3 regions of the Microbacterium sp. A93 genome follow, and region 1 is predicted to be linked to each of the others. Evidence: riboswitches for the same ligand, from Rfam matches in the RefSeq annotation. Region 1 holds a riboswitch; each other region holds the start of a gene.
The links. A riboswitch is a leader RNA that binds a small molecule or an ion and turns the genes downstream of it on or off. The one in region 1 is predicted to bind S-adenosylmethionine.
Positions count from the first base shown of each region.

Region 2: another riboswitch for S-adenosylmethionine. It lies ahead of ACSU1G_RS19735 (O-acetylhomoserine aminocarboxypropyltransferase/cysteine synthase family protein); the one in region 1 lies ahead of ACSU1G_RS21815 (acyl-CoA dehydrogenase family protein).
Region 3: another riboswitch for S-adenosylmethionine. It lies ahead of ACSU1G_RS04805 (acyl-CoA dehydrogenase family protein); the one in region 1 lies ahead of ACSU1G_RS21815 (acyl-CoA dehydrogenase family protein).

Region 1 is NZ_JBPXMT010000009.1:123,394-129,016, forward strand. Features, by position in the region: gene ACSU1G_RS21800 (methionine ABC transporter ATP-binding protein) at 57-1,172, shown strand; gene ACSU1G_RS21805 (methionine ABC transporter permease) at 1,169-1,867, shown strand; gene ACSU1G_RS21810 (MetQ/NlpA family ABC transporter substrate-binding protein) at 1,897-2,847, shown strand; SAM riboswitch class I at 2,904-2,996, shown strand; gene ACSU1G_RS21815 (acyl-CoA dehydrogenase family protein) at 3,004-4,293, shown strand; gene ACSU1G_RS21820 (sigma-70 family RNA polymerase sigma factor) at 4,472-5,068, shown strand; gene ACSU1G_RS21825 (anti-sigma factor domain-containing protein) at 5,068-5,623, shown strand, end outside.
Region 2 is NZ_JBPXMT010000008.1:43,602-55,606, forward strand. Features, by position in the region: gene ACSU1G_RS19700 (glycine--tRNA ligase) at 1-432, opposite strand, end outside; gene ACSU1G_RS19705 (alpha/beta hydrolase) at 515-1,714, opposite strand; gene ACSU1G_RS19710 (RNA-binding S4 domain-containing protein) at 1,871-2,158, shown strand; gene ACSU1G_RS19715 (alpha/beta hydrolase) at 2,193-2,915, opposite strand; partial or broken gene ACSU1G_RS19720 (SGNH/GDSL hydrolase family protein) at 2,978-3,834, shown strand; gene ACSU1G_RS19725 (DUF2231 domain-containing protein) at 3,950-4,510, shown strand; gene metX (homoserine O-acetyltransferase MetX) at 4,778-5,899, opposite strand; gene ACSU1G_RS19735 (O-acetylhomoserine aminocarboxypropyltransferase/cysteine synthase family protein) at 5,916-7,274, opposite strand; SAM riboswitch class IV at 7,348-7,462, opposite strand; gene ACSU1G_RS19740 (VOC family protein) at 7,633-8,289, shown strand; gene ACSU1G_RS19745 (CPBP family intramembrane glutamic endopeptidase) at 8,386-9,279, opposite strand; gene zapE (cell division protein ZapE) at 9,341-10,441, shown strand; gene ACSU1G_RS19755 (hypothetical protein) at 10,450-10,758, opposite strand; gene ACSU1G_RS19760 (MarR family winged helix-turn-helix transcriptional regulator) at 10,992-11,456, shown strand; gene ACSU1G_RS19765 (MFS transporter) at 11,449-12,005, shown strand, end outside.
Region 3 is NZ_JBPXMT010000002.1:109,189-121,193, reverse strand. Features, by position in the region: gene ACSU1G_RS04840 (PIG-L deacetylase family protein) at 1-336, shown strand, start outside; gene ACSU1G_RS04835 (RraA family protein) at 333-944, shown strand; gene ACSU1G_RS04830 (hypothetical protein) at 1,043-1,963, opposite strand; gene ACSU1G_RS04825 (VOC family protein) at 2,073-3,065, opposite strand; gene ACSU1G_RS04820 (ABC transporter substrate-binding protein) at 3,248-4,246, shown strand; gene ACSU1G_RS04815 (queuosine precursor transporter) at 4,343-5,023, shown strand; gene ACSU1G_RS04810 (MmcQ/YjbR family DNA-binding protein) at 5,057-5,575, shown strand; SAM riboswitch class IV at 5,736-5,850, shown strand; gene ACSU1G_RS04805 (acyl-CoA dehydrogenase family protein) at 5,943-7,352, shown strand; gene ACSU1G_RS04800 (acyl-CoA dehydrogenase family protein) at 7,352-8,635, shown strand; gene ACSU1G_RS04795 (LLM class flavin-dependent oxidoreductase) at 8,696-10,093, shown strand; gene ACSU1G_RS04790 (ABC transporter substrate-binding protein) at 10,181-11,938, shown strand; gene ACSU1G_RS04785 (ABC transporter permease) at 11,942-12,005, shown strand, end outside.

The sequences.
Region 1 (5,623 bases):
CCCGAGAACCCGCCCGACACCCTGCCCGCGTCCCAGCCCGGGGACGGCGGTGCGCTGTGATCGAGATCCGCGACCTGCACCAGTCCTACACGGGGCACGGCGGGACCGTCGAGGTGCTCAAGGGCATCGACCTGACGGTGCCGGAAGGCTCCATCACCGCCGTGGTCGGGCCCTCCGGGGCCGGCAAGACGACCCTCTCGCACTGCATCTCCCTCCTGGAGAAGCCGACCCGCGGCGAGATCCTGGTGGACGGCAGCGACCTGTCCCGGCTGCGGGGCCATCAGCTGCGCTCCGCCCGCCGCGCCATCGGCACGATCTTCCAGCACTCCGCCCTGTTGCGCCGTATCACCGTGGCCGAGAACGTGGCCCTGCCGCTGCGCAACCTCGGGGTGGTCCACCACGAGATGCAGGACCGGGTGGCCGGGCTGCTGGACCGCGTCGGACTGCTGCACAAGGCTGACGCCTACCCCGGTCAGCTCTCCGGCGGGCAGAGGCAACGGGTGGGCATCGCCCGGGCGCTGGCCCTGCGGCCCCGGATCCTGCTCTCGGACGAGTCCACCTCGGGCCTGGACCCGGACACCACCGCGCAGATCCTGTCCCTGCTCGCTGACCTGCGCGCCGACCTGGGCCTGTCCATCATCCTCATCACCCATGAGATGGACGTGGTCCGGCACGTCGCCGACCAGGTGGCTTCCCTGTCCCACGGCCGGCTCGCGGAGTACGGCTCCCTGCCGTCCCTCGTGGCCGACCAGGACTCGACCGTCGGCGGACAGCTGCTGCCGATCGCCGCGCTGCCGCTGCCGCCCGGCTTCGACACCGCCCTGGACCTGGCTTACCGGGACGGGGACGTGGACCCCGAATGGTTCACCCGCGTGGCGGTAGACCAGCAGATCCGCCTGGCCCTGCTCGGCGGCACCGTCGAGGCCCGCGGCGCGACCGCCCTGGGTCGGGCCGTCGTCGGGGTCCGCGCCGAGCAGGCCCGGCGCGCCATCGGCGCGCTGAACGAACTCGGGCTCAGCGCCCGCGTGAGGAACGACGCCGGCCGGTCCGGTCCCGCCGGGACCGGCGCCACCGCGGGCACAGGCCAAGGCGCGGGTGCAGGCCAGGCCGGGTCGCCGCCGTCGGGCACCCGCCGGGTACCGGCCGGCACGACGGTGGGGGCGACGGCATGAGCGCGACCGCGGACACCTCACAGCCCCTGCTCTCCGACACCCCGCTGTCCGAGCTGCCTGCCCTGTTGCTGCCGGCCTACGGGGAGACCTGGGCCATGGTGGGCATCGTCATGGTGCTGGTCGTGGCGATCGGCGGCGCCACCGGCGTGCTGCTGTACAACACGAGCCCACGCGGGCTGTTCCCGCAGGAGCGGGCCTACGGAGTGCTCAGCTGGGCCGTCAACATGGGCCGGTCATTGCCGTTCCTCGTGCTGATGGCGGCCATCATCCCGCTGACCCGGTGGATCACCGGCACCACCCTGGGCATCGCCGCGGCCGTGGTGCCCATGACGATCGCCGGCATCCCGTTCTTCGCCCGGTTGGTCCAGAACACCCTGAACGACCTGCCGCGGGAGAACATGGCCGTGGGTCTCGTGACGGGGTCATCCCCAGTGCAGATCATCCGCCAGACGCAACTGCGCGAGGCCCTGCCCGGCCTGGCCTCCGCCATCACCCTGAACACCATCTCAATGATCGAGTACTCGGCCATTGCCGGGACCATCGGTGCGGGCGGCATCGGCTTCCTCGCCGTGACCTACGGCTACCAGCGCTTCGACATGACCGTCATGCTCGGCACGATCGTCCTGCTCATCATCACCGTCCAGCTCGTCCAGTTCGTCGGCGACCGGATCGCCCGTTCACTGACCCGGCCCTGAGCGGCCCCACCCCTGTTGAAGGACCTCCTATGAACCCCGAGAAGAAGGCCCCGGCGACCACCGGGGAGCATACGACGGCCGGACACGATCACGGCTTCACCCTGCGGAAGTCCCGCTCCGTGCTGCCTTGGTCGCTGGCGGCCATCGCCACGGTGGTCGCCTTGGCCCTGGGTCTAGTGGTGATCCAGCAGTCCAACCGCCCGGCCGTGGCCGCCGGCGGCGAGGCTGAGATCACCCGGCCGCTGAAGGTGCACTACGAACCGGCCATGGCCGGGGAGGAGAGCCTGGTCGAGTTCGTGGCCGAGGAGATCGCCCCTGACTACGGCGTCGAGATCGAGGCGGTGGGCATCGCGGACGCGGTCCAGGCCAACCGGGCCGTGGCGGAGGGGCAGGTGGACGCCACGATCTTCGAGCACCAGTGGTACATGAAACAGGTGGCGGAGGGCAACGACTTCGACCTGTCCACCACGGTGGAGATCTACCAGTGGGCCTTCGGCTTGTACTCCACCCGGTATGACGCCGTGGAGGACCTACCGGACGGCGCCACCGTGGCCGTGCCCACAGACCTGGCCAACCAGGGCCAGGCGCTGTGGCTGCTGGAGCGCGAGGGCCTGATCGGGCTGGACTCGGACATCGAACCGCGCACCGCTCAGCTCAAGGACGTGGTGGAGAATCCACGCCGTTTCGACTTCACCGAGATCGACCTGCTGTCCATGGCTCGGACCCTGGACTCAGTGGACGCCGCCCTCGGCTACACCAACATCTTCGACGCCGGCAAGATCGGTCGGGACCAAGGCATCCTATTCCCGGACCCGCCCCGGACCTATGCCTCCTGGCTGATCGTGGGGACCGATTTCAAGGACACCCCGGAGACCCGCAAACTCGTCGAGGTCTTCTCCGACCCTCGCTTCGAGGAGTACCTCAAGACCACGGACAACCCGCTGGTCGCCGGCGTCCTGACCCCGGTCTCCGAACAGTAATCACCCGCCCGGACCGGGTTGGAAACCACCGAACCCCTGTGGTCTGATGGAGGGGACCACCATCCAGAGCGGCCGAGAGATCTGGCTCGTCGACGCCGCAGCAACCCGCCCGTCAGGGGCCAGGGTGCTACCGCCAGGACCGATGGAGCCTTTCTCATGACGACCTTGCCGTCCCGCTACACCGCCCTGTCCGCCCGCTTCGCCCCGGCTTTCGCCGAGGTGGCGCAGGGGGAACTGGCCCGGGAGGCCGGCCGCCACCTTCCCTTCGCCGCTTTCGAGCAACTCCGGGAGCAGGGCCTGGGCGCCCTCAGCGTCCCGGAGTCCGCCGGGGGATTAGGGGCGGGCCAGGAGGACACCTACCGGCTGCTGATGGACCTGGCCGCCGTGGACGCCAACACCGCCCACCTGGTGCGCAGCCATCTCAGCTTCGTCCAGCACGTCCTCGCCCAACCCGATCCCGCCGCGAGGGACCGCTGGCTGGGGCGGATCGCCGCCGGGGAGGTGGCCGGCAGCGCCCTGTCCGAGGGGCGCGGCGCAGCACTGGGGGACGTCGGCACCACGGTCTCCCAGGACGAGACCGGACAGCTGCTGATCAGCGGCAGCAAGTACTACACCACCGGCAGCATCTTCTCCACGTGGGCCCTGGCCACGGCCCGGCTGGACCCGGGTCTTTCCCGCGCCCGCCGCCGCCAGCACGCCGGGTTCGCGCTCGCCGTGGTGCGCGTGCGCCAGCCACGGGTCACCGTCAAGGACGACTGGGACGGCTTCGGCCAGCGGCTCACCGGGACCGGGACCATGGAATTCTCCGGGGCGGGTGTCGAGGACCTGCTGGTGGTCCCCCCGGAGGACGGTGCGGTGCCGCTGCACCACGAGTCCACGCTGATGGCCCTGCTCGCCGGGATCGGGCGGGCCGCGCTGCGGGACGGGGTGGAGCAGACCCGGCTGCGCCGGCGCTCGCCGAACACCGGAGGGGGCCTGACCCCGCGCGATGACGACCAGCTGCTGGGGATCGTCGGCGAGATGTCCGCGCAGCAGGCGGCCGCCGAGGAACTCGTGCGGGCCGCGGGACGGGACCTGGACGCCGCGCTCGCGCTGGCGGAGGGCGCGCTGGAAGGGGCCGGGGCCGGCGTCGGGAATCTGAAGGGCAAGAAGGCGGAGCACGACGGCGGCGCGGCGGCCGAGGCGATGTACCGCGCCGCCCTGACGGCGCACCGGGCGCATGTGGTGGTGCCGCGGCTGGTCCTGGACACCTGTACCCGCATCTTCGACACGCTCGGCGCCTCCGCCACCAGCACGGACCTGCGGCTGGACCGGCACTGGCGCAACGCCCGGACCGTCGCGAGCCATGACCCGGCGGCCTTCATGGCCCGGATGGTCGGTGACTGGGAGGTCAACGGGACCCGCCCCGTCCCCTACCTGTCCACCGGGACCGCCGAGGCGTCCTGATCCCCGGGCTGCTCTCCCGGCACACCAGCCGGCACACCAGCCGGCACACCAGCCGGCACACCGAAGGAGATGCGGCTCGGACCCATCCGCGGCGGCCGCGGCTCCGAACACTGGATATCCCGCCGGATCCGGCGCGGGGCAGACACGGACAGGAGGCAGCGCCACTTAGGCTGAGGTGATGACGAGCGAGGCAGGGCCCACCGCCGGGCAACGCGGGCCCCAGGAGCGGGACCGCCACCTCGCGGGCCTGGTGCAGCGCAGCGCGTCCGGTGACCACGAGGCCTTCGCCGCGTTCTACGACGACGTGGCACCGGTGGCCTACGGGCTGGCCCGCAAGGTGGTGCGTGACGCGGACCTGGCCGCCGACGTCACCCAGGAGGCACTCATGGACGTGTGGCGCTCCGCGGACCGCTTCGACGCCGCGCGCGGCTCGGTGATCGGCTGGGTCTGCTCCATCACCCACCGGCGGGCGGTGGACCTGATCCGGTCCACCCAGGCCAGCCGGGACCGCGAGCAGCGGGCCGGGGTGGCCGCGTTCGACCGCGCCCATGATGACGTCGCCGAGCGGAACGAGGCCGTGGAGGACCGGGATCGCGTGAACGAGTGCCTCGGCACACTCACCGAGCTGGAGTACGAGGCCGTGACCGCGGCCTACTACGGCGGGCAGACCTACCGGGAGGTCGCCGAAGGCCTGGGCGCCAAACTGGCCACCGTGAAATCCCGGATGCGCAGCGCGCTGCAACGACTACAGGACTGTTTGGGGGTGGGTGCTTGATGAACCGCGATGGACACCGTGACGGGATCGATGGCGGGCAAGACGGCGGGATCGGCGGCGGGCCGGATGACGCGCTGCTCGCCGCCTGGGCGCTGGACGCCGTGGACGATCAGGAACGGCGTGACCTCGAACGGCGGCTGGAGGCCGACCCGGAGCTGCGGGCCCGCGCCGATGCCCTGAGCGGCACGGTCGCCCGGCTGGCCGCCAGCACGCCCGCCCGGCCCCCGGCCGGGTTGCGGGACCGCGTCCTGAGCGCCGCGGCCGGCACGGAACAGGACCCCGGCCCCGAGCGCTCCCGTCCCGCCGATCTGGACCGGCACCGCGCCCGACGCCGACCCGACCGGCGCCGCTGGTGGGTGACGGTGGCCTCGGCGGCCGCAGCGGCCGCCGTCGCCGTGGGCCTGTTGGTGACGCAGCCCTGGGTCGAGGCGCCCGGGATCTCCGAGGGCGAGCAGCTGACCGCCCTCGAACAGGTCCTGCAGGTGGACGGGGCACAACGCCTCGAGTCCGCCGTCACCGGAGGCGGAGCGGCGGAGGCCGCCATGGCACCCAACG
Region 2 (12,005 bases), on a different contig from region 1:
GGAGAAGTTCTGCGGCTCGGTCCAGGACCCGCGGGTGCCGCAGTCCGGGCAGACGATCTCGTCCATGCCGTCTGCACCGCCCTCGGGTTTGCGGCCCTTCTTCTTCTCGAAGCCCTCGATGAGGTGGTCCTGGCGGTGGCGCTTGTGGCAGGAGGTGCACTCGACCAGCGGGTCGGTGAAGGTGGCCACGTGGCCCGAGGCGTTCCACACGGGCGTGGGCAGGATGATGGCGGAGTCCAGGCCGACCATGTCCTCGCGGCCGCGCACGAAGGTGTTCCACCACTGCGTCTTGATGTTGTCCTTGAGCTCCACGCCCAGGGGACCGTAGTCCCACGCCGAGCGGGAACCGCCGTAGATCTCTCCTGCCTGGAAGACGAAACCGCGTCGCTTCGCGAGGGAGATGACCTGGTCGAGGGTGGTCTTGGGGGCCATGGAGGCATCACATCCGTGTCTGTTACTTCGGCCGCTGGCGGCGGTCGGTGCATTGGGGCTTGCGAAAGGGTACCGGCTCAGTCTAAGGGCCGTGGTGCCCTCGGGTGTCCACGCCCCGCGAGCGCACCCAGGCCGTGAAGGACTCGATGCCCTCCACCACGGCGGCGTTGCGGAAGGAGTGGAAGAGATCGAAGGCGTGCTGGCCGTAGGGCAGTTCCGCGAAGACCACCGGCTCGCGGGAACCCCGGCGCAGGTGCCCGACGGCGGCCCGGGCCGTTTCGATGTGGGCCAGGGAGTCCCGTTGGCCGTGGGCGATGAAGAACGGAGGAACGTCCCGCGCGTCGTGCCCCTGGGCCCCGCCGTCCGATGCCGGGCCACCCACCTCGTAGTATCCGCCGTACCAACCGTAGAGGGCCACGGCCGCCGTCACGGAGGTGTCCGCACCGGGGCAACCGGGCTGGAAGCGGGGTTCGTTCTGGGTCAGAGCCGCGAGCATCGTCAGTTGGGCGCCGGCCGAACCGCCGGCAAGCACCACGGTGGTCGGGTCCGCACCGTACCCTCCGGCGTGTTCGCGTGCCCAGGCCAGGATCCGCTTGACGTCGTCGAGGTGGCCATACAGGTCCGTCTGCGGCCGGAGCCGGTAGTCCGCGCTGATCGTCACCCAACCCTGCGTGGCCAGCCGGAACACCAGCGCCCGGCCCTCGAAGTTCTTCCGACCGGAGGTGAAGGACCCGCCATGCAGATACACCAGCACCGGGGCGCCGGCCGGTTGGTCGGGCTGGTGGTCGCGGCGGTGGAAGAGGTCCAGCCGATGGCGGCGGCCGTCCGGCCCATACGCGAGGTTGCGGTGCGCCCGGACGGTGACCGGACAGAACACGAACGGCATCAGCACGATACGCAGGACCGGGGTCCGGCGCCGCAGGAGCCCGGCAAGCCCGGGGTCGATGTGCTGCCACCAGTCCGGGCCCAGGCCGTCATCGAGCGCCTGGCGCACCACGGGACCGGTCAGGGTGCCCCGCCAGACGATGACCAGCAGGCCGGCGACCAACGCCAGGTTGAGGCCCCAGGCCACGGCATCGGTCGGTGCCACGGGTCCGCCGTCCAGGGCCGGCAGGACGGTGGACAGGACGATGAGCCAGATGAACAGGAAGGGTGCCTCGTTGTAGGCGACGGAGACGGCGAAGCCGAGGCGGGAGAGCCACCCCGGACGGCGGGGCGCCACCAGGGTGAGGGAAACGAGCGCCGCCTGCGCGAGGAACCCGATGAGGAATCCGATGGACATAGCGCCCGCACGGTACCAAGGTCGGAGGGCCCGGAGCGATGTCTCGTCGTCGTTCGGGGTGGGAATGGCGGACGGACAGCTCCTGGCCGGTCCGCGGAGGGTTCCGGCGGTGCCGGGCTGGTGCACCGGCACGGTACTTCGGGCCACAATGGAGTCATGTCCGCACATCCTGCCCCTGAGAACCACGGAAACCACCGTCAAGCCCCCGATGCTCCGGCCGCCCACCCCGCGCCGCTGGAGATCCGCGACGAGGTGATCCGCCTGGGCCAGGCCCTCAAGCTGGCCAGCCTGGTGGAGGACGGGGCGGATGCCCGGGTGGTGATCGAGGCCGGCCTGGTGCAGGTCAACGGCGATCCGGAGACCCGCCGTGGCCGGCAGCTGCGTCACGGTGACGTGATCGAGTTCTCCGGCGAGGCCGTGAAGGTGGTCCCGGCCGGGCGCTGACCCTCGCGTGCGGGCGGCGCTGCCGGGGACCGGGCTATTTCACCGTGTAGTCGAGGAATTCCCCCACGTGCCGCAGCTCCTGCGGCCCGATCCCGTGGCCGATCCCCGCGTAGAGCACCTTGGTCATGTCCACGTGCGCGTTCATCCAGGCGTGGGTGTACTCCACCTTGTCCTGCGTGATGACCGGGTCGGCCTGGTCCCGACCCCAGAAGACCTTCGGCCGGGCGGCCTTGACCGCCTCGTCGTCGAAGAAGCCGGCCAGGGGGCCGGTCCCCGCGCCCACCCCGGCACCTTGGGCGGGGTCCGGGTCGATGGCGAAGCCGGAGAGCCCGACGATGCACGCATAGGCCTCCGGGTCCAGGCGCAGCAGGGAGGTGGCCATGGCCATGCCCATGGAGAAGCCCAGCAGCGAGGTGGACTCGAAGTGCGGCCGCTGCGCCGCGACCCACCACTGCAGGTCCTCGATGGCGGCCCGCACGGCCAGGGGATCCGAACCCATCTGCGCGTTCAGCGGGAACCACGTGTACCCGCCGTGGTCCATGACCAACGGCGCCCGCACGGAGGCGAACGTGAACTTCTCCGGCAGCTCCGGCACGATCCCGAACAGGTCATTCTCGTCCGCACCGTAGCCGTGCAGGATCACCAGCAGGTGCGTGCCCGCGCGCTCGGCCTCGGGCCGGGACCAGCGGACGAACGGCTCGGTGGGCCCAGCCGGGGTGGATGCAGGGGATGGTGCGGGGTTCTGTGGTTCGGTCATGGATCCCAGCGTAGGCGAGGACCGAACTGACCCACGGGTAACCCGGGATCTAGGATCGAGACATGTCTGATGCCGTATCCACACCACACTCGACCGCTGCCCTGCACCCGGTCCACCCCTGGCGCCGCTATGTGGCGCTGGGCGACTCCTTCACGGAGGGCATCGGCGATCCGGACCCGCACCACCCCGGCGCCCACCGCGGATGGGCGGACCGGGTGGCCGAGGAGCTCGCATACCGCGTCCGGGAGGGCGAGGACTTCTCCTACGCCAACCTGGCCATCCGCGGCCGGCTGATCGCGCAGATCGCTGCCGAACAGGCCGGGCCCGCGCTCGACCTCCAGCCCGACCTCATCACCCTGTGCGCCGGCGGCAATGACGTGATCCGTCCGGGCGGGGACCCGGACGGATCACGCTCACCCTGGACGGGCTGGTGGGCCGGCTGGCAGCCAGCGGCGCCACCGTGGTGCTCTTCACGGGCCCGGACATCCGGGACACCCCGATGATGGGGCGGATCCGGGGCAAGGTGGCCATCTACAACGAGAACGTGCACACGGTGGCCCTGCGCCACGATGCCGTGGTGGCAGACCTCTGGGCGCTGCGGGAGCTCACGCGCAAGGAGATGTGGGCGGCAGACCGGCTGCACTTCTCCCCCACCGGTCACCACACCATCGGCGCGATGGTGCTGGAGACGCTCAACGTGCCCCATGACCTGGTGCCCTTCGAGCCCAAACCCGCGGTGCACCAGAGCTGGCGTCAGGCCCGGACCGAGGACGTGCACTGGGCCCGAGAGCACCTCATGCCCTGGGTGCTGCGCCGGTTGCGGCGCCAGTCCTCCGGAGACGGCCTGGCAGCCAAGCGCCCCCTGGCCGAGCCCATGTTCGGTCATCCGATGGTCCAGGGCACCGACCCTGGCGAGTAGAGGACCGGCGGCGGGCACTGCCATGACGCGGGAAGCGGTGGGATAATTTCCAGCGGAGGGAATCGTTTCGAGATGGGGTCTCCGCACTCGAGGTGGGGACCAGGAGGTCATCATCATGCCCCCGACTGCAGATGTCCGGTCCCTCCCGGCAGCGGTCTTGCGGACACTGGGCGAGAGCCCGGTCGCGGACCGTCTGGCCGCAGCCCAGCGGTTCGCCTACGGGCCGATCCTCAGGTGGGTGCGCCACAGTCCCTTCCGCACCGATGTCCTCGGCCACTCCGTACACCCGCCACTCACCGATATCACGCTCGGCAGCTGGATGGGTGCTTCCATCCTCGATCTGGCCGGGGGGAGCCAGTCCCGGCAGGCCGCCACGCTGCTGGTCACGACCGGTGTGCTGGCGGCGGTGCCCACGGCTCTCGCCGGCGCGGCAGACTGGGCGGAGACCAAGGGTCCGGAGCACCGGATCGGTGCCGTCCATGCGCTGGGGACCGATGCCGCGCTCTTCCTGTTCGCGGGCTCCCTCGTGGCGCGCCTCCGGGGGCGCCACGCTTGGGGGGCTGGTCTGGCGGCCGGCGGAAACGCCGTCGCGTCAGCGGCCGGATTCCTCGGCGGACACCTGGCACTGGCCCAGGGCACCGCTCGCCGCACCCGGCCGGCCCCGCTCGAGTCCTGACCGACATCCATCCCGTCCTGCGGCCGGACGGCGTGTTCCTGGTGGTCGTTCTTCAGGCGGGGATCCAGGGCCGGGAGCATGGGCGGGGAACCCGGGCGGGGATCCAGGGCCGGGAGCATGGGCGGGGAACCCGGGCGGGGAACCCGGGCGGGGAACCCGGGCGGGGAACCTGGTGGAGGACATCAACGACCACACTGATCCTGCCCAGCCACAGTGATTATTGCTGTGGCAGGGCAGGATGGGTGTGGCTGGGCAGGATCGGTGTGGCTAGAGCCCCAGGATTCGCGTCATGTCCGCGGCCACCTGGTCCAGATCCGTCAGGAAGCCGTCGTGGCCGATCGGCGAGTCGATCATGTAGACCGGGACCTCGCCGGGCAGCTGCCGCGCCAGCTCCTGGGACTGGCCCGGGAAATACAGGCGGTCCGACTCCACAGCCGCGATGAACGGCGCAGCGGTGATCCGGGCCAGCACCTCGGCCTCGGTGCCACGGCCTCGGGAAACGTCATGGCTCATGAGTGCCTCGGTCAGCACGAGGTAGCTGTTGGCGTCGAAGCGCTTGACGAGCTTGGCCGCCTGGTAGTCCAGGTAGGACTCCACCTGATAGCGCCCCAGCCGCCGCAGCGACTGCCCGAAGGGGTCCTCCTCGGCCTGGGCGCCGCGGCCGAAGCGGCCGTCCATGTCCGGTTGGGACCGGTAGGTGATGTGCGCGATCTTGCGGGCGATGCCCAGGCCGCCGTCCGGCGTCGGGCCCGGGTAGTAGTCCCCGCCGCGGAAGTTGGCGTCCAGCGTGATGGACTGGATCTGGGCCTGGGCGAAGGCGATCTGCTCGGCGGTGGAGTGCGCGCCGCAGGCGATGACGGCCATGCCGGCCACGCGCTCCGGGTAGGTGGCGGCCCACTCCAGGGCGCGGGCCCCGCCCATGGAGCCGCCGACCACGGCCTGCCAGCGGTGGATGCCCAGGGCGTCGGCCAACCGGGCCTCGGCGTGCACCGAGTCACGGATGGTGGTGAACGGGAACCGCGAACCCCACGGGGTCCCGTCCGGGTCCAGCGACGACGGGCCGGTGGTCCCGTAGCAGCCGCCCACGATGTTGGGGGCCACCACGAACCACCGGTCCGTGTCGATGGCGCAGCCGGGCCCGACGATGCCCTCCCACCAGCCCTCCTCCGGGAGGGCGTCGGAGGAGGCCACGTGCGTGGATCCCGTCAGGGCGTGCAGCACCAGCACGGCGTTCGAGCCCGTGGCATTGAGCGTGCCCCATGTCTCGTAGGCCAGTTCCACCTCGGGCAGGTGGCCGCCGGTCTCGAAGTCCAGGGCACCGATGCGCTGGGTGTGCAGGCCCCCCTCGGGGAGGGCCGTGGCCGCGTGCTGGGCGGTGATGGCGGTCATGCTGTCGACTCCGTCCCTAGGCACTCACGTCGGCAGCGGCGAAGCCGTTGTCGAGGTCGGCGAGGATGTCCTCGATGCTCTCCACGCCCACGGACAGCCGCACCAGGCCGGGCGTGACGCCGGCGGCGCGCTGCTCGGCCTCGTTCAGCTGGGAGTGCGTGGTGGAGGCGGGGTGGATGACCAGCGAGCGGACGTCGCCGATGTTGGCCACGTGATGGTGCAGGCTCAGCGCGTCCACGAACCGGGCGCCGGCCTCGCGGCCGCCGACGATTTCGAACGACACGAACCCGGCGGGGCCGGCGGGTAGGTACTGCTGGGCCCGCTCATACCAAGGGCTGGAGGGCAGGCCCGGGAAGATCACGGACTCGACCAGGGCGTGGCCGTCCAGGTACTCGGCCACCCGGCGGGCGTTGGACACATGTCGCTCCATGCGCAGGGAGAGCGTCTCCAGGCCCAGGTTCAGCAGGAACGCGTTGAAGGGGCTGATGGCACTGCCGAAGTCCCGCAGCAGCTGCACGCGGGCCTTGAGCACGAAGGCGAGGTTGGCCCCGAGGATGCCGTCCACACCGAGGTCCCGGGCGAAGACGATGCCGTTGTAGGACTCGTCCGGGGTGTTGAACCCGGGGAACTTCTCCGGCTGCGTGGCGAAGTCGAAGGTGCCGCCGTCCACGATCACCCCGGCCATGGCCGCGGCGTGACCGCCGAGGTACTTGGTGGCCGAGTGCACCACGATGTCCGCGCCGTGCTCGATGGGACGCAGCAGGTACGGGGTGGCCAGGGTGTTGTCCACGATCAACGGCAACCCGGCCGCGTGGGCCACGTCCGCGATGGCGCGGATGTCCAGCACGTCCCCGCGCGGGTTGCCCAGGGTCTCGCCGAACAGGGCCTTGGTGTTGTCCCGGATGGCGCCCTTCCACTCGTCCAGGTTGTCCGGGTCCTGCACGAACGTGGTGGTGACTCCGATCCTGGCCAGGGTGTGTTTGAAGAGGTTCTGGGTTCCGCCGTAGAGGGAGGCGGAGACCACGAGGTGGTCCCCGGCGCCGGCCACGTTGAGGATGGACACGGTGGTGGCCGCCTGGCCCGAGGCGAGCAGCAGGGCGCCCACGCCGCCCTCGAGTGCGGCGATCTTGCCCTCCACCGCCTCCTGGGTCGGGTTGCCGATGCGCGTGTAGATGGGGCCCAGATCCTTCAGCGCGAAGCGGTCCGCCGCGACCTCGGCGGACGGGAAGTCGAAGGAGTTGGACTGGATGATCGGCAGCACGGTGGCGCCGTAGGGGTTCTCCTGCGGGATGCCGGCGTGGATCTGCCGGGTCTCGAAGCCCCAGGCGCTGGCATCGGTGGCGTCCGTGGCCGGGGTGGTGGGGGTGTCAGTCAAGTGACGGCTCCTGTCAATCCAGGGCCACCCGCGGGTGCCAGCGGGCGTGATCCGTCAACCCGCTGCGCCGAGGTGGCCGCGCTTGCAGATGCCGGTCGGCACCTGCCTGGTCCTCACCCGGGGCACCCCACCGCGAGCTGGAGGGTTGCCGGCCAGCAAGCCGGGGCTTGATGCTGGCACTCATGACCTCAATCCAGTGTGCCAGATCGGCCCGGACGATTCATCCCCCTACGTCGCAGAGCGACATCAGGGCGACATCAGGGCGACTCGGGGATGAAACCAGGCCAGGGCTGTGAGGTGCGCCACGTTTCAAGTGAGGTTAACCTAACCTGTCCGAGGCCTAAGAAAGTGCGACGATATGCACATGATGCGCTTGGATCACGTCTCGTACGCCGTTGGACCCGAAGAAGGCCTTGCCGCCACGGTGGCCCGTCTCGCCGATGCCCTGGGCATCGAGCGGGTCAAGGGCGGTGTACACCCCCGCTTCGGCACCCGCAACGCGATCTTCCCGCTGCGCAACCGCCAGTACCTCGAGGTCGTTGAGGTCCTGGACCACCCCTCCTCCGTGAAGGCCCCGTTCGGTCAGGCCGTCCGCGCCCGCTCCGAGATGGGCGGCGGCTGGATGGGCTGGTGCGTGGCGGTGGATGACCTCGCCCCGTTCGAGGAACGCCTAGAGCGCCAGTCCGTGCCCGGCAACCGGAAGTTCCCGGACGGCCGCGAGCTGACCTGGCGCCAGATCGGCATCAAGGGTCTCATCGCGGATCCGCAGGTGCCCTACCTGTTGCGCTGGGATGACCACACTGAGGAACTGCACCCCTCCCAGGCCGCCGAGCCCCAGGCCGAGCTGTCCTCGATCACCATCGCCGGCTCCCGGGACCGCGTCCGCGATTGGCTGGGCATGTCCGATCCGGAGGAGATGGTCGGGGACCTCAACGTGGTCTTCGAATCCCCCTCCGGCACCCCGGGCCTGCTCGAGGTCACCTTCGAGACCCCCCAGGGCACCGTCACGCTCTAAAAACCTTTCGTTTTCAGTCGAGTCGGGGGGGGGGGGGGGGGGGGGGGAAAAAACCCCCCCCCCCCGACTCGACTGAAAGCCGGGGGTGAGAACGGATCAGGTCCCGAACAGGCCGGCCGCCGCCAGGAGCGGGTAGGCCACGAATCCTGCGGCGTCCAGCAGGAAGTGCGCCACCACCAGCGGCATCACCCGCCGGTACCTGAGGTAGAACGCCCCGAAGACCAGCCCCATCAGCAGGTTGCCGATACCCGGCCCCACCCCCTGATACAGGTGGTACGCGCCGCGCAGCACCGCACAGAGCACCACCACGGCGGTGGGATTCAGGGGAACGACGGCGCCACTCACCCAGCTGCGCAGCCCACCTTTCGCTCCGGTCGGGTCGACGGATGTACTGACGGGCAGGACCGGCTGCGCCCCGGCCCGCAGCTGCTGCAGGTAGCCGAGCCGGTCGAACAGCCAGGCCACCACGATCACCTCCTCCAGCAGTCCGTGGCGCAGCGCGGAGAACAGCAGCACCGGGGTGGTCCACCAGTACTCGTTCAGCGCACTGCCGACGATCGCCGTGGTGAGCCCCGCGGCCCGGCCGGCCGCGTAGACGGCCACGGTGCCCAGGCCCATGGCGAGGAACAACCCGATCCCCCACGCCGCGTCCCGGCCCGGACGCCGGAAGTCCAGGCCGAAGGCACGGAACGGGTCGCGCCCACGGATCCACACCAGGTGCAGCACCAGCAGCACCGGCACCAGGGCGAAGCCGATGTCCAGCAGCTGATAGGTCAGGTCGAAGAACTGCCGGTCATCCAGCGCCGGGTTCAGGGTGGTGGTCTGTCCGGACAGGGGCGCCTGCGTCCACTTGTCGATCAGGTTGACGAGCGCGTAGACGGCCGAGCGGCCCAGGGACAGCGCCAGCACGATCACGATCTCCCAGCGGACGGTGCGGGCCGAGGGCGGGACGGTCTGGGCGGGCGGGGATGGCCGGGCGGTGGTGGTCACCGCACCAGTGTAGGAACCCCTGCTGGCCGGCAACCCCACCCGGCCGCGCTAGCGTGGATCCATGACCTCCGCCCCGAGCCCCGACGACGTCGCCACCGCCCGGGCGGGCGGTGGCCACGGAGGCCTCGTGGCGCGCCGGGCCCATCCGGTGAGCGGCCGGCGCAGGGCCCGGGATCCGTGGCCGCGGCTGCGGGAGGCGGTGCTGCTGGAGGCGCTCCAGGCCGGAGGGAAGGTGCTGGACGCGGGCCAGCGGCAGACCGTGCGGCTGCTGACCGGAGGATCCGGCACGGTGGGCCGCGGGGTGTACCTGCACGGCGGGGTCGGGCGGGGCAAGACCTGGATCGCCGGCCAGTTCTTCAACGCCCTCGAGGTGCCGAAGATCCGGCTGCACATGCACGCGCTGCTGGGCCAGGTGAACCAGGTGGTGGCCACGGCCCAGGCCGGGACCCCGATCGGGATCGACGACGCGGTGCAGCACCTCATCGGCGACGCGCGGCTCGTGTTCATCGACGAGTTCCACGTGCATGATGTGGGCGACGCCATGCTGTTGCGCCGCGTGGTGCCGGGGCTGCTGGCCCTGGACGCCGGGTTGCTGCTGACCTCGAACTACCCGGCGGCCGAGCTGCTGCCCAACCCGCTGTTCCACCACACGATGGCCCCCGTGATCGAGATGATCCAGTCACACCTGCGCCAGTGGCGGATCCCGGACGGCGTGGACTATCGGCCGCTGAACGCCGGGACCGGAGGTTTCGCCGCCGGCTCCTGGACGACGGCGGCCGGTGCGGCGGGAGCGGACGCCGCCGGGCCGGCGTCGGTCCCGGTGGGGTTCAGTGGGACCCGCTCCCTCGAGGTGACCGCCGCCGATCCGGTCACCGGGGAGCTGGTGGCGAGTTTCGCGCAGCTGTGCGAGGCGCCCGTGTCCGTGCAGGACTACCTCGGCCTGACGCGGACGTTCTCGTACTGGACGCTCACGGAGGTACCGGGGCCCGAGGAGATCGGCCCGCAGGCGTTCCAGCGCCTCGCCTTCCTGGTGGACGTGTTGGTGGATGCGGACCTGCGGTTGGACGTGACGGCGTCCATGCCGCTGGACGAGTGGGCGCGGGCCGAGCGGCTACCGCGGGATTCCGGCCGGTTCCTGAGCCGGCTCAGCCTGCTGGGGTGACCGGAGCCCTACACGAGGTCCCTGGGGATGCGCCGATGCCAACTCTGTGAATACACGCGGGGGTCCCCCCGCTGGGCGTCCAGCTCGTAGGCATCCAGGTTGGCGTCCACCACGAATTCGGTCGGGGTCGAGGTCAGCACCGTGTTGGTGGTGACCAGCGCCCCCCAGTCTGTGCGTTCCACGCGGCGCACGGTCTTGATCTCGCCGCGGACGGAGTTCACGTCATTCCAGCGGAAGCTGTACCATTCCTCGGTTCCGCGCCGGAACTCGGTGTCCGTGTCCTCGTCCCGGCGGCGCCGCACCGGTCTCCAGCTCATGGCGCTGGATCCAGGTCATGCCCAGGACGTGGATGTTCTTCGCTGCCATCACTCACAACCTCTCGTCGGAGTCGGCTCGGGGAGAGCCTGCCTGCCACGGTAGGCACGGCAGTGGCCCAGACACCATCCGGCACCCGATCGCCACCTGGGTGGCACCTGTGCGGCACTGGTGCATCGTGTGGCGATCCCCATCTCCGCAAGCAACTTGATCAAGTTGCTTGTAGGGTTTGAGGATGGCTACCGACCCGCATCCTGACCCGCTGGCCGATTCGGCGCCGACCGCGGAACTGTTGGAGTCCCTGCAACCGATCCTGCGGCGGATCCTCGCCGAACGCACGCTGTCGCCGGGCAAGATGGGCATCCTGAGGCACGTGGCCGAGAACGGCCGGGCGAGCACCGCAGAGCTCGCGTCAACCGTCCAGGTCAGTCCCCAGGCCATCTCGCTGGCCACGCGGGAGCTCGAGGGCCTGGGCCTGATCCGGCGCGTCCCGGACGAGACGGACCGCCGCCGGATGTGGGTCCACCCCACCGAGGCCGGGCGTGGCCGGCTCGGCGAGGAGACCCTGGCCGGCCGTTCCTGGCTTCATCAGGTCATCCAGGATCGCCTCACGCCGGCCGAACGGCAGACCCTCACCCACGCCATCCCGGTACTCCGCAAGCTCACCGCCGCCGTTGACTCCGAGCCGCCCCGTGGTTGAGACCCGGCGCCTGGAGCCGGCGCTGATCTACGCCGCCCTCTCGACGGCTGTGGTCAGCTCCCTGGGCATGCTCCTGGTGCCCACGATCGCCGAGGCCATGGGCGTGACCGTGAGCACGGCCCAGTGGATGCTGACGATCAACCTCCTCGTGGGCGCCATCGCGACCCCCGTGATGGGCCGGCTCAGCGACGGACCGCGCCAGAAACGGCTCCTGATGATCTCCCTGTCGGTCATCCTGCTCGGCTCGGTGGTAGCTGCGCTGGCACCGAACTTCACGGTCTTCCTCATCGGACGGGCCCTGCAGGGACTGACCTACGGCATCGTTCCGGTGACCATCGCCCTGGCCCGCCGGTGCCTGCCCGCCGCCAGGGTCCAGACCGCGATCTCCGGGCTGTCCGTGACCGTTGCCACCGGACTCGGCATCGGCTACCCGCTGACCGGGATCATCGCCGGACTCCTCGACTACCGGTTCGCCTTCTGGTTCGCCGCCCTCTTCGTGGTCACGGCCCTCACGGTGGTCGCCCTCGTGGTACCGGGCCACCCAGACGG
Region 3 (12,005 bases), on a different contig from region 1:
GCCTACGAGATGACCCAGAAGGCCCGCCTGATGACCTCCGGCGCCGGCGTGGAGTCCGGGTTCAAGACGGCCCCGCCGAGCGAGTTCTTGGTCTTCGAGCCCCACCAGCCCGAGCTGTGCGGCTTCATCCCCTCCGTCTTCGTGGACATCACCCCGGTCTTCGAGCAGAAGAAGGCCGCCATGGCGGAGATGAAGGCGCAGGCCTACCTGCAGAGTTACTACGCCGAGCGCGCCGAGCACCGCGGCAACCACGCCCGCAAGGTCACCGGCAACAAGGAGATCCGCCAGGCCGAGGCCTTCATGCGCATCGTCCCGAACGTGGTCGGCACCCTGTGAGTGAGCCGAGCGAACCGAAGGAACTGTCCGAGGCGGAGCTGATCGAGCGTTTCGCCGCCCTGCCGGTGGCCAACGTCGGCGACGCCATGGACCGGCTGAACGTGGTGGACACCGCCATCCAGTCCGTCTGGCCCTCCGCCGGGATTCGCATGGCCGGCCGAGCTGTGCCGGTGACCGTGGCCGGTGGGGACAACCTCGGCATCCACGAGGTCATCCCCACCCTGACATCCGGCGACGTGCTGGTGGTCAATGGCCAGGCAGCCACCCACCGCGCGCTGATCGGCGAGCTGATCGCCGGCCGGGCCATGGCCCGCGGCTGCGTCGGCTTCGTGCTGGACGCCAGTGTCCGGGACGCCGGGGACCTCGAGGAGATGCGCTTTCCCGTCTTCGCCCGCGGGACCACGCCGGCCGGACCCTATCGCAACGGACCGTTCCAGGCCGGCCTCGCCGCCGCCGTCGGGACCGTGGTGGTGCACCCCGGTGACCTGGTGCTGGGAGATGACGACGGCGTCGCGGTGGTCCCGTGGGGGCGTGCGGCCGAGGTGCTGGTCAAGGCCGAGGCGAAGCACGCCGACGAGACGAGGCAGCGCGCCGAGATCGGTTTCTGACTCCCTTCCACCCGCATCACGGCCGCGCCAGTCGTCGAGAATCGCCGAGCGAATCGACAGTTGGCCCGGCCGTGATGGGTTTCGCGAGGCTCAGGGCGTCAGGACAGGGGATCGGCCGACTCGGCGACGAACTCGAGCTCTTCAGTCTCCGGCCAGGCGGTGAGGGCGCTGATCGCCGCGACGTGGTCGACCTCGCTGTCCGGCCCGTACATCTCGTCGGCCAGCATGAGGGACAGCGATTCCACCCGGCCCTCATGGATCTGCAGCTCGATCTCGAACAGCGCATTGCCGCGCTGGAATCGGGCTTTGACGGGCCAAACCTGCGTGCGCGGGGTGACGCGCGGGGTATCAGGGTGGACGACCAGGTAGGCGTCCGTCATGAACCCGGCGTCCACATCCTGCTGCTCCACCGTCTCCAGCTGGATCCGCAGGGCCTCGGCCCCGGGGATGCCGGGCTTCAGCAGCGCGTCCAGGATGGCCGCGATGGCGGGGTCAACGGGGCCGTGGCCGCCGTCCTCGCCGGGCGCCCCCGCGTGCTGCAAGACGGTGCGCTGCAGGCCGCGGGCCTCAGCCCGATCGGAGGCCCAGCCCGCCGCCACCATCGCCACCCCGACGCCGGCCAGCCACCACCGCGGTCGGCTCACCCCGCGCTCGGTGAGCCAGTCCGTGAGACGGGCGTCCAGTGCCTCGAGCGGCTCGGCCAGGCCGAGGGCGAGGCCACCGGTAGCCAGCGCGGCGGAGCCGCGCCCGATGGTCGCCAGGGGGATGAACTGCCCACGTGGCCCGTCCGTGTAGCGCGCGGGCATGCCCGCCGTCGTCCCAGGGGGCAGGGTGGCGGCGGTGTACGCGCCGGTGAGCGCCGCCGTCGTGATCCGGTAGGCGGCCTTGGCACCGGAGCCCAGGCCGCGGGGCTCGATGAGGCTCAGCCCGCCGATGGCCGCGGCCGAGGCGGCGGCGAACCACGGGGAGGCCGCGAGGGGCGGGGGAGCGTCGGCGGACCATCCGAAGTTCTGGGGCATGCGCCGAGCCTACGCGGACGTCACCAGTCAACACGGCCGCGCCACCTGTCGATTCGCTCGGCGATTCTCGACGACTGGCGCGGCCGTGATGGGGGAGGGGTGGGAGGGGTCAGCCGTGCGGGTTCGCGGTGGCGTCCGAGTCCTCGACGACCGGGGTGCCGTGGGTATGGAAGGTCGGGATGGTCTTCATGCCCCAGGCCTGGCCCTTGGAGCGTTCGCCCTGGGACCACGGGATCGGCTTCCAGTCCGGTGCCAGGATCAGGCGGGAGCCCTGGTTGGCCAGCTCGATCCGGTTGCCGCCCGGCTCCCAGACATAGAGGAAGAAGCCCTGCTGGATGGCGTGCTTGTAGGGGCCGTACTCGATGAAGACGCCGTTCTCCAGGAAGATGTCCGCGGCCTTGAGGATGTCCTCGCGGGTGTCCGAGGCGAAGGCGAGGTGGTGCAGGCGCCCGGGGGTGCCCGTCCAGTCGTCGGAGTAGACCATGTCATAGGACTTCTGGCCGAAGGTGAACCAGTGGCCGCCCACGTCGCCGTCATCGAGCTGGATGAACTCGGTGGTGTAGCCGCCCATCACGTTCTCGGTGAACTCGCAGACGGCGGCCATGTCCGAGGTCAGGTAGTTGATGTGGTCCAGGCGGCGGGCGTTGGCGCCGAAACCGGGGAACTTCGCGGCCTGGTTCTTCAGGGCCGGGCGGTCCGAGTCGTCCGCCTCGTACCAGGCGGTGTCGAAGTAGACCTCCATCAGGTGCTGGTCCGGGTTGCGGTACCGGAAGGTGCGGCCGCGACCCATCTCCCCGTCCACCCAGCCCTCGCCCAGGCCGGTGGCCTCGATCCGGGCCACCACGCGCTCGAGGGCCTCGGGGCTCTGGGCGCGCCAGGCGACGCGGCCGACGCCGGCATGCTCCTTGGAGGTGAGCTTGATGGAGTACGACTCGTAGTCATCCCAGCAGTGCAGGTAGGCGGACTCCGCCCCGTTCTCCGTGGTGCGGCCCACCTCGCGCATGGCGAGCAGGTCCTTGAAGAACCAGAGGGACTCCTCGAACTTCGGGGTGTACAGCTCCACCGTGGAGAGGTGGGCGATGTCGCGGATGCGCTCGGTCATGGATGTGCTCCTGTCAGACGCGGTGCTGCTCGGATGGTGAGGGAACGGAGGATGGAACGGGATGCGGTGGGACGGATGTTGAACAAGATTGTCAACAAAATTATAGACAGTTTGGCGCGCTATGGCTACGGTCATAGGTATTCATTCGATGAGTGACCCATTTCACAATCGCAGGAGTCGTCATGAGACCTCGTCATCTCACCGCCGTGTCTGTTCTCGCCGCTGCCGGCCTGGCCCTGACCGCCTGCTCCTCGGGAGCGCCCTCCGGCACCGGGGACACCTCGGTATCAGGCGGCCCTGCCGCAGCGGAGGGTGGGCTGACGCAGGTGACTGTCGGCCTGGTTCCCCTGGCGGCGTCGATCGCCGTGGAATACGGGATCCAGGAGGGCATCTTCGAGAAGCACGGCCTCGAGGTGGAGATCGCCCTGGCCAATGCTGGCGCCGCCATGCTGCCGGCCGTGTCCAACGGGCAGATGGACTTCGGGGTAGGCAATCCCCTGTCCGTCCTCACCGCCGTGGACCAAGGCCTGGACATGAAGATCGTGGCCGGGTACTGCAACTCCGCGGACGAGGGGGAGGACACCTCCGGGGTGGTCACCCGCGTGGACGCCGGGATCAAGGACTACGGTGACCTGGCCGGCAAGACCACCTCCATCAACGCGCTGCGGACCCTCGGAGACCTCACGCTGATGGATCTGGCGGAACAGGGTGGCTCGGACCCGGCAGACGTGAAGTTCGCCGAGATGCCCTTCCAGGACATGCCCGCCCAGCTGGAGCAGGGCAACACGGACGCGATCTGGATCCCGGAGCCCTTCCTGACCAAGGCGCTGGAGGACTCAGACAACGAACTGCTCGGCTACTCGTTCCGCGACTCCATCGAGGGCATGCCCACCATGGTCACCTTCACCTCCGGCGCCTTCGCCGAGGAGAACCCCGAGACGGTCGAACAGTTCCAGGAGGCCATCACGGAGGCGCTGGCGGCCGCGGAGGAGAACAACGACGAGGCCAAGAAGCTGCTGCCGGAGTTCCTGAACCTGCCCGAGGAGGCCGCCATGGCCCTCAAGCTGGACCAGCTCGGTGGTGAGATCCGCGAAGACCAGCTCCACGCGATCGGCCAGCTCGCCGTCAGGTACGACTTCATCGATGCCGAGCCCGACCTCAAGGACATGATCGTCCAGTAGTTCCGCCGGGGGTATGGAAGAATAGGGGGTTGTTCGGACGCCACCTGGGGCAGCAGGCGCGCGTGAACCCCGCGAACCACCACCCGAGGACTTGACGTGAACCACGCTGCCCCTGCCCCGTCCGCCCCCCGTTTCGCCCCCACCGGCACCGGCCTGTACGCGATCTTCACGGCCGTCATGGCCGCGGTGCTCATCCTGTCCAACCTCGGTGCTTCCAAGGGCGTCATGTTCGGACCGATCGTCACGGACGGCGGCTTCTTCCTCTTCCCGCTGGCCTACATCGTGGGGGATGTGGTCTCCGAGGTCTACGGGTTCAAGGCCTCCCGCCGGGCGATCGTGACCACCTTCGCGCTCTCGATCTTCGCGGCGGCCTGCTTCTGGATCATCATCGCCCTGCCCGGTGCCGTGTGGTACGACGGCCAGGACGCACTCGTGCGCACCCTGACCCCCGTGCCGTTGATCGTGCTGGCCTCCCTGCTGGGCTTTTTGATCGGCCAGCTCGCCAACTCCTGGCTGATGGTCCGGATGAAGCGGCGCTCCGGGGAGAAGCTGCTCTTCGGCCGGCTCGCCGCCTCCACCCTGGTGGGCGAGTTCCTGGACACGCTGGTCTTCTGCTCCATCGCCGCCGGCGTCATCGGCATCACGGACCTGCCGACCTTCCTCAACTACGTGCTCGTGGGCTTCGTCTTCAAGTCCGTCGTGGAGATCGTCCTCTCCCCGGTGACCATGTGGGTCATCGGCCGGGTCAAGAAGGCAGAACCCGCCTACAACTCCTGACATCTGGTCCCGCGGCCGGTGAGACTGGTGGACATGGTCCACCCCCAGATGTACGACGACGGCGACCTCCACTTCCAGCGCGTCCGCGCCTTGGCGCTGGCCCTCCCCGAGGCCCGGATGAAGGTCTCCCACGGCCGGCCGGCGTTCTTCACCACCAAGGTCTTCGCGTACTACGGGGCCTCGGTTCAGGCGGAGCGGGCCGTACGGGACGGTGTGGAACTTCCGCCCGGCGGGGAGGCCGGTGACGACTGGGCGGGCTACCTCCAGTACCCCCGGGCCGTGATCGTGAAACCGGAGCCGGCTGACGTCGACTTCCTGGAGCAGGACCCCCGTGCCTTCCGCCCCGCCTATCTCGGCGTGAAGGGGTGGTTCGCGCTCGACCTCTCGCTCCTGGACCCGGAATCGGACCCGGAAGCGGACGCGGGCGGGGCGGGCGAGACGGGGGAGGAGGGCGAGACCGGGGAGGAGGGGTGGGCCGAGGTGGCCGAATGGCTCGAGGCCAGCTACCGGCTCACGGCCCCTGCCCGTTGCGTTCGGGCACTCGACGCCTGACGCCCCGGACCTGATCGGGCGCGTCATCCCCCGTCATACAGGGACAATGGGTGCCGTGCCGGGGCCGAACCGGCACCTCGAGCCGGGTAGATGACGGCGGACCACGGTTCATGACGTCATGATTGGCCGGCCCCGCCCACCTCCATAGTGTTGACCGTGGAATCACGAGATCCGGTGCGAAGCCCTGGCTGGCCGGACGGCAACCCTCTCCCGTAGTGGGGTGCTCCAGGTGATGATTCGGCCTCCCGGCGACCGCCGCGGGGCAAGTACGGCACCACCGCGACAGCGTTCCCGGACCTGAGGGTCTTGGCGACGCCATGCTCCGGACCGCTCGTCTCCGGTGTGCCATGGATGACAGGGATCCCCCATGCCGGACACCACCAGCACCGGAACCACCACCCACCCCACCACCAATCCCACCTCCAACCCCAGCTCCGACGCCGGCCCGGCCGGGCAGCTGCCCACGTTCGAGGAGCTGCGCGCGGCCACCGCACCCTCCGGACCCACCGATGCCCAGCTCGCCGCACACTTCGCCCCGGTCTTCGCGGCCGTCGCGGCGGGGGCCGCCCAGCGCGAGTTGGACCACGAGCTGGCGTTCGCGGCCATCGAGTACCTGCGCGGTGCGGGCTTCACCCGGGTCCGGCTGGGCCGCGAGTACGGAGGCATCGGGGCGAGCCTGCCCCAGTTCGCCGATCTGCTGGTGGACCTGGCCGCCGCGGACCCCAACCTGCCGCAGGCCCTGCACGGGCACTTCATGTTCACCGAGCAACACGAGAACGAGTCCCAGGGCGCCGTCTCCGAGTGGTGGCTGGCCGAGGTGGCCGCGGGCTCGATCTTCGGCAACGCCCTCGTGGAGCTGCCGCCGTCCACGGGCCGGCGCCCCGTGCAATGGATCGACGCCGATCAGGACACCGTGCAGGCGGCCGCCGCCACCGGCACCACGGAGGTCGCCCGGCTCACCGGGGACAAGTTCTACTCCACCGGGGCGATCTTCGCCGACTACCTGTTGGTCTCCTCCGTGCGGCCCGGACAGGACACAGACCAGGAAGAGGCAGGGCCGATCTTCGCGATCGTCGACGCCCGGGATCCCGGCGTGCAGCGGATCGACGACTGGAACGGCTTCGGTCAACGGCTCACCGCCTCCGGCACCACCACGTTCGACCACGTCCCCGTACGTGCCCAGCGCACCCAGGAGTTCAACGTGCCCACCGGCGTCCTGGCGTACACGGTGCTGTGGATCGTGCTGACAGCCACCCAGGCCGGCATCGGGACCACCGCCGTGGGGGAGATCACCGCCTTCGTGAGGGGTCGGCGTCGGACCTATGACCATGCGACGGCCGAGACACCCGCGGTGGACCCGCTGGTGCACCAGGTCGTCGGCTCCGTCTCCGCCAAGGTCTCCGCCGCCCGGCAGATCGTGCGCGGCGCGGCGGCCGTGGTGGAGGAGTCCTACCGCCAGGTCCGCGGGCACACCGACCTGGAGGACCCCGTGGTCGTCCAGGCCCACACCCGCGCCAACATCGCCCTGTCCGAGGCCTCGCTCGTCGTGTCCGAGCTGATCCTGGACGCCACCAACCAGATCTTCGAGACCGGCGGGGCCTCGGCCACGGACGCCTCGAAGCAGCTGCACCAGCACTGGCTCAACGCCCGCACCGTCGCCAGCCACACCCCGTTGATCTACCGCACCCAGGCCATCGGCGCCTTCCGTCTCAACGGGACCATCCCGCCGTTCCACTCCACCGCCCGCAACTCGACTGCAACCACCCCAGGAGCATGATGACTGCCACCACCCTGACCACCCGGACCACCGACGCCGGCACCTCCCGCGGCACCGGCTGGGGCTCCGCCGCCTACCGGGCCGCCCGGGAACGCCTCGCCCCGGTATTCGCCGAGATCGCGGCCAGCGCCGCCCCACGCGAGGCGGACCGCCTCATCGACCGGGGCGCCGTCCGGGCCCTGGCAGCGGCCGGGTTCACCGCCCTGCGGGTCCCGGTGGAGTACGGGGGAGCCGGGCTCACCTTCGCCGAGCAGGCACCGCTGATCCTTCAGCTGGCCGCGGCGGACTCGAACCTCGTCCAGGCGCTGCGGGCGCACCTGATCAACCAGGAGAACGTGCTGGGTCACCCGGACCCGGCCCTGAAGGAGAGGTGGCTGCGCCGCCTCGGCGAGGGGGCCGTCGTCGGGAATGCCGTCACGGAGATCAACAACGCCGTGGGCCAGGGGACCACCACCCTGGTCCAGGATGGGGACGGGACCTGGCGGCTGAACGGGACCAAGTACTACTCCACGGGCACCCTGTACGCGGACTGGATCATCGTGGCCGCGGTGGACGCCGCGGGCGAGGAGATCGCCGCCACGGTGCCCGTGGACGCGGCGGGGGTGACCCTGCTGGACGACTGGGACGGCTTCGGACAGCAGCTGACCGCCTCCGGCACCACGGTGTTCGAGGACACCCCGGTGGCGGCCGAGGAGGTCTACGCCGGGGGACTGGATGACGGCACCCGCGTGGCCACCGGCCAGGCCAGCTGGCAGTTCCTGCACCTGGCGGCCCTGACCGGCATCGGCGAGGCGATCGTGCGGGACGGGGCGGACTACGTGCGCGGTCGGCGCCGCTCCTTCAGCCACGGTGCCGCCGAGCTGCCGCGCGAGGACGCCCAGGTGCTGCAGGTGGTGGGGGAGCTCTCCGCCGCCGCCTTCGGCGCGCGGGCCGCGTTCGACTCCGTCGTCACCGCCCTCGGCGGCATCCTCGAGCGGGAGGCCGCGCTGACGGCGGGCGCACAGCTGCCGGAGCAGGACGTGGACGAGCTGTACGTCCGCGTCTACCAGGCCCAGCAGGTCATCGCGAAGACCGTGCTGGCCGCCGCCACCCAGCTGTTCGAGGTGGGCGGGGCCTCCGCCCTGAGCCAGACGAAACGGCTGGACCGGCACTGGCGCAATGCCCGGGTGCTGGCCAACCACAACCCGCTGATCTACCGGGCCCGGCTGCTCGGTGACTGGGAGGTCAACGGCACCGGGCCGGAGCGCTCCTACCGTGTGGGCTCCGCCCCCGCCGCGTCCTAGAACCACCCGGATCACCGGATCGCCCGGATCACCGAATCACCAAGACTTCCAGGAGAGACCATGAGCACCCATCACAGCCCCCAGCCCCTGCACTTCAACGCCTTCGTCATGAACACCACCAGCCACATCCACCACGGCCAGTGGCGCCGCCCGGATGCCGGCCAGACCGAGTTCACGGACGTCAACACGTGGATCAACCTGGCCCAGACCCTCGAGGCCGCGAAGTTCGACGCCATGTTCTTCGCGGACGTGGTGGGCCACTACGGGGACGCGGACGCGGATTACTCCGTCTACGTCAACGAAGGACTGCAGATCCCCTCCAACGACCCGACCGTGTTGCTCGGCGCGCTGGCCGTGTCCACCGAGCACATCGGCCTGGCGACCACCTCGAACGTGTTCCAGTCCCACCCGTTCCAGTTCGCCCGGCAGCTGTCCACGCTGGATCACATCTCGGGCGGCCGCATCGCCTGGAACATCGTGACCGGTACCCAGGACAACGGCTCGCGCAACTTCGGCCTGCCCCGGCTGACGGACCACGCCGAGCGCTACGCCTGGGCGGCGGAGTACGTGGATGTCACGTACAAGCTCTGGGAGGGCTCCTGGGACGAGGACGCGGTGGTCAAGGACCGGGACGGCTCCCGGTACTCGGACCCGGCCAAGGTCCACAAGATCAACCACGTGGGCCAGCGCTACTCGGTGGAAGGCCCGCACCTGCCGCCCCCGTCCCCGCAGCGCACCCCGCTGCTGTACCAGGCCGGGTCCTCTGCCTCGGGCCGGGACTTCGCCGCCCGCAACGCGGAGGCGGTGTTCATCATCGCCGCGAATCCGGAGATCGCCCGCCAACAGATCGAGGACACCCGGCGCCGCGCGGTGGAGGCCGGCCGCGCCCCGGAGGACATCAAATTCTTCCAGGGCCTGAGCTTCGTCATCGGTGAGACGGAGGAGGAGGCGCAGCGCAAGCTGGCCGAGTACGAGCAGTACGCCTCCGTGGACGGCTACCTCGCCCATGCCGCGCTGGTGGATCCGGAGGGCCGCGTCTACCCGCCGGAGACCCCGTTGAAGGACCTCGAGACCAACACCCAGCGCGGCTTCTCGGAGTGGGTGTCCAAGGCCATCACGGACCGCGAGCCGGTGGTGGCGGACATCGCCTGGCGCAGCCACCGCAACAACCGCATCGTCGGCACCCCCGAGCAGATCGCCGACCACCTTCAGGAGTGGCAGGCGGCCGGTGTGGACGGCATCAACGTCATCAACTGGGTCATCCCGGGTTCCTTCGAGGAGTTCGCGGACCAGGTCCTGCCGGTGCTGCGTGAGCGCGGCCTGGCCCAGACCGAATACACCCTGGGCACCCTGCGTCAGAAGCTCTTCGGCCGGGACCGGCTGCCTCACACCCACCCGGCGGCCCAGTACCGCGGGGCCTTCGCCGACCTCGAGGAATCCGTCCCCGCCGGGGTCTGAACCCACCCCACCCGGGCACAGGGTGACCCAGCCGCCTCGCAACAGCGGGGGTGAGGTCACGCTGTGCCCGGGGTGAAAGGAACCACCATGAGCACCCCACCCTCCCCGAGCGCGCCCGAAGACAGGGCACGACGCCGGCCCGGCACCGTGGTCTCCGGCCTCGCCCTGGCCGCGGCGTCGGCACTGGCCCTGACCGCCTGCTCGGGCACCCCCGCAGCAGAACCCGCCGCCCTGACCGGCGCAGCCGGGTCCTCCGCCGGTCCCGTCCGGGGCGGGGTGATCGAGTACGGCCACCTGCAGGAGCCCAACTGCATCTTCGGTGGGTGGATCCAGGAGAACTTCACGGCCCGCCAGGTGCTGGACAACCTGGTCTCCGCCACGGAGGACGGCTCGGTGGTTCCCTGGATCGCGACCGGCTGGGAGGTCTCGGCGGACCAGAAGGTCTGGACGCTGGAGCTGCGGGACGACGTCACGTTCACGGACGGCACGCCCCTGGACGCGGAAGCCGTGGCCTACAACTTCGACTACTGGTTGGACGGCGGCAACGGCACGGCGGCGGCTCACCTGGGCGGGTTCTACGACCACTCCGAGGCGGTGGACGGGCAGACCGTCCGGATCCACCTCTCCGCCCCGTTCGCCCCGTTCCTCTCGACCCTCTCCCAGTCCTACTTCGGCCTGCAGTCACCCACAGCCCTTCAGACCCGGACAGCCGAGGAGAACTGCACCGAACCCATCGGCTCCGGTCCCTTCACGGTCAAGGACTGGCGGCGCGGGGAGTACATCGAGTTCCAGCGCAACGAGGACTACGACTGGGCGCCTCAGAACGCACGGCACCAGGGCCCGGCCCACGTGGCCGGCGTCCGGTGGAACATCGTCCCGGACAACACCTCGCGCTACGGCTCGCTGCTCTCCGGTGAGATGGATGCGATCGGGGAGGTGCCCGCCGTGAACATCGCCCAGGCCCGGCAGGAGTTCGACTTCACGCAGTACATCACCCCGGGCCGCCCCGTGGTGGTGAACCTGAACACCCAGCAGGGCATCTTCACGGACCAGGCGGTCCGCCAGGCGCTGAGCCTCGCCACGGACCGCCAGGCCAACGTGGAGTCGGCGTTCCTGGGCACGGTCCCGTTCGAGCCCAGCGGCTACCTGTCCCAATCGACCCCTGACTATGACGAGGACGCCGCCACCGAGTACCCCTTCGACCTGGACCGGGCCAACGCCCTGCTGGACGAGGCCGGGTGGACGGGCCGGGACGCGGACGGCACGCGCACCCGGGACGGCCAGCGGCTGACCGCGAAGGTGGTCTACGGGCTGAACAGCATCATCACCCCGGACGGCAACACCGTGATCCAGAACCTCCAGGAGCAGGCCCGGTCCGCCGGCTTCGACCTCGTGCTGCGCCCGGGCACACCCTCCGAGTTCTTCGGGGGCGCCTTCTCCACGCCGGACAGCTATGACGCCCAGGTCGGCTACTGGACGAGCCCGCACGCCGGGATCCTGAACATCAACTTCCGGCCCTCCACCGACGAATCCCCCAACGGGGCCAACACGACCTTCCTCAACGACCCGCAGGTGTTCGAGACCATCCAGTCCGCCCTGCAGGTGCCGACCCCCGAGCTGGTCACCGAGCGGTTCTCGGCGGCGCAGTACCGGCTCAGCGAGCTGGCCCCGGCGATCGGGCTCTACGCCCAGACCAACACCCTGGCGGTGTCCGGGGACGTCACCGGGATCTGGCTCGAACCCGCCCAGGGTGGACCGGTCTTCCACGACGCCGCCTTCACCTCGGAGGCCGCCCGGGACGCCTCGGAGGGCTTCCCCACCTTCCCCACAGAGAACGAGGAGTGAACCGTGCTGCAACGAACGCTCAAGACCATCCTCGGAGCCGTGATCGTGGTGTGGGCCGCCGCCACCA